DNA from 2 places in the Planococcus alpniumensis genome. Region 1 is predicted to be linked to the other one. Evidence: predicted binding sites of a transcription regulator. Region 1 holds the regulator's gene; the other holds the start of a gene.
What was found. Region 1 encodes Rex, which represses fermentation and respiration genes when NADH is low (regulators of the CRP and FNR family bind a similar motif). Its sites were predicted from a motif close to TTGTGAAATATTTCACAA; they were not measured.
Positions count from the first base shown of each region.

Region 1 (4,747 bases):
AAGCTTTCACACGCGCCTTCAAGAAAGTTTACCAACTTCCACCTGGCCGTTACCGAAAAATCATGAATGCCATGCACCTACACAAGGAGGAAACGAAGATGACTGAACAACTGAAAGGCTGGTTCATCAGCGGCAGCCATCCTGACCATTACGAAATTGGCACTGACCAAAAAGAAATCCATCAGGGTCGAGCATCAGGATACCTAAAATCAACCGATTCCGCAGATGATGAAGAATTCGCCACGATGATGCAGCAGTTTAAAGCCGACCGTTACCGCGGACAGCGCATTCAACTGTCCGGATTTATCCAAACGAAAGACGTCCAACATTTCGCGGGCCTATGGATGCGTGTCGACAATTCATCAGAAGACGTTTTACAATTCGACAATATGAGCAACCGCCCACTCACCGGCACCACCACGTGGAACCGCTATTCCATTGTCCTCGACGTCCCCGATCACAGTGCAGCCATTTCATTCGGCGTGTTGCTCACCGGCACAGGTGGAGTCTGGATAGACGGGCTGTCTTTCCAAACAGTGGATGCTAACACCCCAACAACCAATATGCAATTGGAAAACGAGTTAATGGAAGAACCGGTTAACTTATCTTTCGAAGACTAGTTTGTGTATAGAACCTTAATCAAATTCTCATGAATTCCCCTCCGTGTCAGCGCTAAGAGCTGACACTGAGGGGAATTTCGATTTACGTACAGTTCATTCCAAACAAAAAACCTTCCGCCATCATTTCGGCGGAAGGTCTTCTGTCTGTTCTTCAATTGCCTGCTGCTGTTCTGCCCGCAGGAACTTACGATAGCCAATGCGCGCAATGATTACACTGAATTCATAGAGTAAAATCAGAGGCAATGTCACGATCATATGGGAAATAATATCCGGCGGCGTAATGAAAGCGGCGATCGTCACCAGCGCCAAATACGCATACTTCCGGTACTTCGTCATCATCATCGGCGTCAAAATCCCGAGACGCGTCAAAAATAGCATCAACACCGGCAGCTGGAAGATAAAGCCGAACGGCAAGGTGATTTGGAACAAAAATTGGAAATACTCATTGATCCCAATCGTCTCCTGGATATCCAGATTCTCCGATATATTGAGCATGAATCCAATAACATATGGAAACAACACCAAATAGGAAAACGCAATCCCGCCGATAAACAAGGACAAGGAAAACGGAATATACCCAAGCGTCACTTTTCGCTCCCTGTCAGAGAGTCCAGGGCTGATGAATGCCCAAAATTGGTACATGATCAAAGGCGACGTGATGATCAATGCCAAAATCATCATGACCTGCATATATATCTTAATCGGATCGGTAATCTTGAACGCATTCAGCGTCAGATTCCGCGCCTCTTCGCTGAACTGCAAATAGCGGATTAAAGGCTCAGCGAGAAAGAATCCGGCAATGAGCGCGAACAGAAAGAAAACGACTATCAAGGTCAGCCGTTTTCTAAGTTCACCTATATGTTCAACTACCGTCATTTCATTTTGTTGGTTCATCGGACAAACATCCTATCGTGTTACTTGTGCTCGTCTTTCTTATCTAAATCGTTTTTCTTTGCTGTTTCGACTTTCTTGTCATCTTCATCGTCGTCGGCCAATCCTTTTGTGGCGTTTTTGAATTCGCGCAAGGAAGAACCGAATGCTTTCCCTAGTTCCGGCAATTTTTTCGGGCCGAAAATCAGCAAGGCGACAATCCCGATGATGATTAAACTTAATGGACCTGGAGCCATATCAGACACCTCCTGTAGTATGCTTCTAGTGTACATGAAACAAGGCCTTTTGGCTATTTCCAATGGCCGTTCAAATGTGAAGGTTTTATGTTAATCATGCTTGATCTGGTAGATCAAAGTTTGCAGCTCCACCGATAAATCGATCGTCTGGACGCGGATATGTTCCGGTACGGAAATGCGCACCGGCGTGAAATTGAGGATGCCTTTAATGTCTGTCTGGGCGAGCCGGTCGGTGACATCTTGAGCCGACCGCGACGGCACCGTCAAAATGACCACTTCCACACCGTACTGCTTAATCTTCTCTTCAATCAAATCGGGGTGGTAGGTATCGATGCCGCTGATTTTCTTGCCTTCATGGGGGCTGTTCGTATCAAAGGCCAGGATGATTTTCGTGTTGTGATTGCGGTGGAAATTGTATTTTAAAAACGCGCTGCCGAGGCTTCCGACACCGATCAACGCAACATTCGTCGCTTCGTCCTGGTCAAGCGTCTTACGGAAAAACGCCAAGAGCTCCTGCACATCATAGCCGTAGCCTTTTTTGCCAAGTGCGCCAAGATGGGAGAAATCGCGGCGGATGGTCGCCGAATCGATTTTCATCGCTTCGCTCAACTCCTGTGAGGAGATGCGTTTCTGTCCAGCATTGGCAAAATTCTGGAGAAACCGGTAATACAAGGGCAGCCGCTTCGTTGTCGCTTGCGGGATTTTATGGGATTCGTCAAGCATGGGATCGCTTCCTTCTGAACTGTTGTCAAATCGTATCAATCTTACATGACAGGCCTTGATATGTAAAGGCTTGCGTAATTGCGAAGCGCACGCCCATCAGCTACACTTAAGAAGAATAGAGGTGACCCTAAATGATCGTATTGCAAGTCAATCAAATCCATAAATCATTCGGTGCCGAGGAAATCATCTCAGGCGCCAAACTCGAAGTCCAGCACCGTGACCGGGTCGCACTTGTCGGCCGCAATGGTGCCGGAAAATCCACATTATTGAAAATCATCGCCGGTGAAATGTCTTACGACAGCGGCGATTTGATCATGCCGAAAGATTTAACGATCGGCTATTTGGAACAACAAACCGACTTGAATTCAGACGCCACCGTATGGCAGGAAATGATGAAAATCTTCGCCCATTTCCGGGATCAGGAAGCAAAGCTGCGCCAGCTCGAAGCTGCCATGGCTGATCCGGATGTGTACAATGATGCCGAACGCAATGCCAAGGTCATGCAAGAATATGACCTCCTCCAGACTCATTTTAAAGATGCCGGCGGTTATCAGTTCGAGGCCGATACGCGCGCGGTCCTGCACGGCATGAAGTTCTATCCGGAAGACTACGAAAAGAAAATCACTTCCCTGTCAGGCGGCCAGAAAACCCGCCTCATGCTGGCGAAGCTCCTGCTCGCAAAGCCGCAGCTCTTGATTCTCGATGAGCCGACCAACCATTTGGACATCGAAACGCTGAGCTGGCTCGAAAACTATTTGAAGAATTATCCGGGCGCATTGCTCATCGTGTCGCATGACCGCTATTTCCTCGACCAAGTCGTCACGCTGGTTTACGAAGTGTCACGCAAGAAGGTCCGTAAATACACCGGCAACTACAGCCGTTATTTAAGCGAAAAAGCGAAACAATACGAACTCGACCGCAAACATTACGAGAAAGAGCAAAGCGAGAAAGCCAAACTTGAAGATTACGTCGCCCGTAACCTGGTTCGGGCTTCTACAACAAAAATGGCGCAAAGCAGGCGCCGTGTGCTCGAGAAAACCGACTGGATGGAAGCTCCGGAAGGCGACGAAAAATCAGCGCGCTTCGGCTTCGACATCCAAAAGCAAAGCGGCAATGACGTCTTGAACGTCCAGTCGCTGTCCGTCGGCTATGGCGCCCAGCCGGTCTCGAACAACATCTTGCTAAAACTTTACCGCACCGACAGCCTCGCGCTTGTCGGGCCGAACGGTGTCGGCAAATCGACGCTGCTCAAGACCATCATGAAAGAATTGCCGGCACTCGCAGGTGACATCCATTACGGCACTGGCATCCAGTTCGGCTATTACGATCAGGAACAAGCGAACTTAAAAGGCAATAAGCTCGTGCTCAACGAATTATGGGACGACTACCCGCATGTAAATGAAAAAGACATCCGGGGCATCCTCGGACGCTTCTTATTCACTGGAGACGATGTCTTGAAGCCGGTCTCGACTTTATCGGGCGGCGAAAAAGCGCGTGTGGCACTTGCTAAGCTCATGATGCAAAAAGCCAATGTCTTGCTGCTTGATGAGCCGACCAACCATTTGGACCTCGATAGCAAAGAAGTACTCGAGAATGCCTTGATCGACTATCCAGGCACATTACTATTCGTTTCCCACGACCGCTATTTCATGAACCGGATCGCTACAAAAGTGGTAGAACTGTCCCGCGACGGCACAACCGAGTATTTGGGCGATTACGATTATTATGTCGAGAAGAAACTCGAAACTGAAGAACTCGCGGCACTCGATGCCCTTGAAGCAAAAGCGAAACAGCCAGAAACGCAAACATCCACCTCTACTTCGCAAATCGATAAGGAAGCCAAAAAACTCGAACGCCAATTAGTAAGAAAAAACACTGAAATCGAGCAGGCGATGGAAGCACTTGATGAAGAAATCGCCGCGATTGAAGAACAACTATGCGAGCCGGATATTTTCCAGGACCATGAACGCGTTATGCCTTTGCAATCACGCCTGGAAGAACTCAAGCAATCACATGAAGCAACCATGGCAGAATGGCTCGAATTACAAGAACAACTTGAAGAAATGAATTCCTGACCGCATACTGGGTATGCGGTTTTTCATTTCCTACATATAGGTCAATACCATTTCAGAAAATAAATATTTCCACAGATTTGTACACATTAAAAGAGTTGCAAAATCAACTATCAACAGAGTTACGAACATTATCCACAGGACTATTTTCTTTTATCCACATAGTTTTCCACCTTAATCTCCACAATATGTAGGTAATCCACTA
Region 1 is NZ_JAAMTH010000001.1:564,201-568,947, reverse strand. It holds gene G3255_RS03035 (helix-turn-helix transcriptional regulator) at 1-620, shown strand, start outside; gene tatC (twin-arginine translocase subunit TatC) at 741-1,514, opposite strand; gene G3255_RS03025 (twin-arginine translocase TatA/TatE family subunit) at 1,535-1,747, opposite strand; gene G3255_RS03020 (redox-sensing transcriptional repressor Rex) at 1,838-2,470, opposite strand; gene G3255_RS03015 (ABC-F family ATP-binding cassette domain-containing protein) at 2,602-4,545, shown strand.

Region 2 (4,747 bases), 2.2 Mb from region 1:
TCGCGGCAAGTTTGGCCGCTTTGTACAATCAAATCTCAATCGGGCACGTAGAAGCCGGGCTTCGGACCCACAACAAGTACTCTCCTTTCCCGGAAGAGATGAACCGGCAATTGACAGGTGTCATGGCGGACATCCATTTTGCGCCGACCGAGAAGTCTGCACAGAATCTCCGTGATGAGAATAAAAAAGAAGAAACTATCTATATTACGGGCAATACAGCGATCGATGCCTTGCAGACGACGGTGCGTGATAATTACCATCACCCGGTGCTCGATAAAATCGGCAGCGACCGCATGATCTTGTTGACCGCCCACCGCCGCGAAAACCTCGGCGAACCGATGCGCAATATGTTCCGTGCGATCAAGCGCTTGACTGAAGAGCATGATGATATTCAAGTGGTCTATCCAGTCCACATGAATCCAGCTGTCCGCGAAGTGGCAGATGAAGTGCTCGGGCGAGATCCGCGCATCCATTTGATCGAGCCGCTCGAAGTATTGGATTTCCATAACTTTGCGGCCCAATCTTATTTCATCCTGACTGATTCAGGCGGGGTGCAGGAAGAAGCGCCGTCTCTCGGCAAGCCAGTTTTGGTATTGCGCGATACAACGGAACGCCCGGAAGGAATCGATGCCGGCACTTTGAAACTTGCCGGCACTGATGAAGAAACGATTTACCGCCTCGGCAAGGAATTGCTGACAGATGCCTCCGCGTATGAAGCGATGTCGCAAGCATCGAATCCATACGGCGATGGAAAAGCATCTCAGCGAATCGTGACAGCTTTGCACAAATATTTCGGCGAGTTGTAAGGAGGAGGGGAGTGGAGGGCTCGCAGGATGTAGGTCAGCTAAGCGTTGCGACAGGACGTCGCGTTCTTAGCTTAGCCTCCACTCGGCTGCCTACACATTTCTTTGTGTCTAGCTCGAGCGGCCTGGCTCTCGGGTCGCAAGTCAACTTCCCTGTGCGGCAAAAGGCGCCGCTTCGGGAATCTGCCTTGCGCCTGTCGAGCCAGAACGGCCACTCTCGCTTTTCTTGGTGTCTAGCTCCGGCAGCCAGACCCTCGAGGTCACAAGCCACTTTGCTTATGCGGCAAAAGGCGCCGCGTCAGCAAATCGTCTTGTGCTTGTCGGGTCTAAACGGCTGCCTACACATTTCTTGTAACAAATTTGTCAATCATATGTCGGTGGAATATGGCTTGTGAAGTTTTTCACTACATGTAATTGACATGATTTTGCCCCTATTGTATGCTTACAAAGGGTCTGCATGAGAGGGTTTTCATACATAATGGATGTGCTATTGAAAGCCAGATGCGACTGCTCTTTTTTATGAGCGTGAATGTCAAATCATTATGAATTTCGAGGGGTTTATCATGCACCCGAAAAAAAGTCCCTTACAAGCAATGGCGATTTATTCCGTCATTCTCTCACAACTTGTCGGGTCCGTACTAATCGGAGTCTTTACAGGGATGTGGCTTGATGAGCAATTCGGAACCGCCCCGCTCTTTTTGATCATCTGCTTGCTCGTCGGCCTTAGTGCCGGGGTTTGGGCGATGCTTCAGACCGTCCGAAAATTCGAATCAGGAGACATGTGAAAAATGGATGGACTTCAAGAGATCTATAAAAGATTGAAGAGGCTGATGTATTTCATCCTCGCCGTGTTCGTTTTAGGGTGGGGAGTCACTCCTTACCCAGAAGTGTTCGCTGGCTTAATCGTCGGATCTCTGTTCGGCATTTATAATATGTGGATCCTGGTCCGGAGAATGGAAAAATTCGACCGGGCGTTGGAAGAAGGCTCGAAAGTCCGTTCTCTCGGAACGGCATTACGGTTCGCATCAGGTGTAGCCGTTGTGGCGATCGCTATTTTGTTCGCTGAGCACATACACTTGGTCAGTGCGGTAATCGGGTTGATGATCCCTTATGGTCTCCTTTTAGTGGAGCGGATCGTTTATCACATGAAACACCATTAAAGAAAGTGGAAAGAGAGGTGAATTTATCGTGGATCATGGCGCTCCAATGCTCGAGGTGTTCGGAATCTGGTTCAACCTATCGAACGTTATGATGCTGCTTGTAGCCGCTCTTATTGTTTTCCTTATCGCGTTCTTCGCTACCCGCAACTTGAAGCTGAAGCCAACAGGCATGCAGAACTTCATGGAATGGGTAATGGACTTTGTCAAAGGAATCATTAAAAGCAATATGGACTGGCGGGATGGCGGACGATTCCATGTTCTTGGAATTACGCTGATCATGTTCATCTTCGTTTCGAACATGCTTGGGCTCCCATTTGCTGTCGTCGTCAACGGAGACCTTTGGTGGAAATCACCAACAGCGGATCCAGTCGTGACAATGACATTGGCTGCAACAATTATCATCTTGAGCCATTATTATGGTATTAAGCTGAAAGGCTTGAAAGGCTACAGTTCAGATTTCCTAAAACCGATGCCGTTCTTGTTCCCGCTTAAAATCATTGAGGAATTCGCAAATACGCTGACACTCGGTCTGCGTCTTTACGGTAACATCTACGCTGGTGAGATCTTGCTTACATTGTTGGCAGGGCTCGCTTCAGCAAGTATCTTCGGATTCGTCGGTGCAATCTTGCCGATGATGGCATGGCAAGGATTCTCGATCTTTATCGGGGCTATCCAAGCGTTCATTTTCGTTATGTTAACGATGGTTTATTTATCGCATAAAGTCAGCGAAGACCATTGAGTATAAACTGCCTTCGGGCAAAACAAAAAAACAATTATCCTGAGGAGGACATTTTAAAATGGGTTTATTAGCAGCAGCAATTGCAGTAGGATTAGCAGCACTAGGTGCAGGTATCGGTAACGGACTTATCGTTTCAAAAACAGTTGAAGGTATCGCTCGCCAGCCAGAAGCACGCGGCGTTCTTCAAACAACAATGTTCATCGGTGTAGCTTTGGTCGAGGCATTGCCGATCATCGCCGTAGTTATCGCGTTCATCGTAATGAACCGTTAATAAAGAAAAGCGAAAGTGCCTGTCAGAGCTAGGCACTGGAGTCTAGACATCGCGAAAAGCGAATCTAGGCAAAGCAATTTATGATTAAAAAGCTAAATGGCGAGAATGCTCCGGCATGTTTTTCGCCATTTATGCTTGTATGATGCATTTTGGATTTCGACAGCACATCTAACGATTTTAAGTAGTATATATAATAGAAGAAAAAGTATTTTAGGCTCTTGAAGGGAGTGAAACAATCGTGTTTTTTGATCACCTCGTACTCGGTGCAACCGGGGAGTTTTTGAATATTGGAGACATCATCGCAACATTGGTCATCTTTTTGCTCCTAATGGCCCTGTTGAAGAAATTTGCGTGGGGTCCATTGATGGGCGTTATGCAGCAACGTGAAGATCTGATCGCAAGTGAGATCGAAACTGCTGAGAAAAGCCGTCAGGAATCACAGCAAATGCTTGATGAGCAGCGCAACCTTTTGAAGGATGCCCGCAACCAGGCGCAGGAAATCGTTGAAAATGCCAAGAAACAAGGCGAAGTTTCTCGTGAGGAAATCATTACGACAGCGCGTGCTGAATCTGCCCGCATGAAAGAATCCGCAGTGGCAGAAATTGCTAATGAGCGCGAAAAAGCGATCGCAGCAGTACGTGAAGAAGTTGTGGCTCTGTCCTTGTTGGCAGCTACGAGAGTATTGGACAAGGAAATCTCTGAGGAAGACAACCGTCAGTTGATTAACGAAACGATTGCGAAGGCAGGCGAAGTGCAATGAGCCAAGTCGCTGAGCGCTACGCATCGGCATTATTCCAGGTAGCCAAAGAACACAATGTGACTTTGGAAATCGAACAGGATCTACGTGAAGTACGTAAAGTGTTTAAAATGACTCCTGAACTTTACCAATTGATCGTGTCACCGAAACTTTCATCTGAAAAGCGCACAAACCTCATCAACGAAGTATTCCAAGGCGTTAACACATACGTCTTGAATACACTTCAAATGTTAGGTGATCGCAGACGCATGAATGAAATCAGTGACATGACTCAAAGCTATATCAAGCTTTCGAACGATGAGCAGGGAATTGAAGATGCAACCGTTTATTCGACACGTCCTTTGACGGAAGAAGAAACAGCATCCCTTTCCACGGCTTTCGCGAAAAGCATCGGCAAGAATTCTTTACGGATTGAAAACGTAATCGACCCATCATTGATTGGTGGATTGCGCCTTCGAATCGGAAACCGGATCTACGACAGCAGCGTCAGCACAAAACTTGCCCGCCTGCAGCGTCAATTGATCGGTTAATTAATGAAATTATGAGAGGGTGACATACATGAGCATCAAAGCTGAAGAAATCAGCAATCTGATTAAGCAACAGATTGAAAACTATCAATCAGAGATGAAAGTTGACGAAGTCGGTACAGTCATCACGATTGGTGACGGTATCGCTCGCGCTCATGGCCTCGACAACATCATGGCTGGAGAACTTGTAGAATTCTCTAATGGTGTAATGGGTATGGCACAGAACTTGGAAGCCAACAACGTTGGTATCATCATCCTTGGGCCATTCGCAGACATCAAAGAAGGCGATGAAGTACGTCGAACTGGCCGTATTATGGAAGTACCGGTAGGAGAAGAACTTATCGGGCGCGTAGTAAATCCGCTAGGACAGCCGGTTGATGGTCTTGGACCGATCAACACGACGAAATCACGTCCTATCGAAAGCCCAGCACAAGGCGTTATGGCACGTAAATCCGTGCATGAACCGCTTCAAACTGGTATTAAAGCAATC
Region 2 is NZ_JAAMTH010000001.1:2,736,011-2,740,757, reverse strand. It holds gene wecB (non-hydrolyzing UDP-N-acetylglucosamine 2-epimerase) at 1-806, shown strand, start outside; gene G3255_RS13895 (AtpZ/AtpI family protein) at 1,367-1,588, shown strand; gene G3255_RS13890 (ATP synthase subunit I) at 1,592-1,963, shown strand; gene atpB (F0F1 ATP synthase subunit A) at 1,992-2,702, shown strand; gene atpE (F0F1 ATP synthase subunit C) at 2,761-2,973, shown strand; gene atpF (F0F1 ATP synthase subunit B) at 3,212-3,733, shown strand; gene G3255_RS13870 (F0F1 ATP synthase subunit delta) at 3,730-4,260, shown strand; gene atpA (F0F1 ATP synthase subunit alpha) at 4,289-4,747, shown strand, end outside.
Region 2: the regulator Rex is predicted to act here: its motif matches at 1,193-1,210, upstream of G3255_RS13895 (AtpZ/AtpI family protein).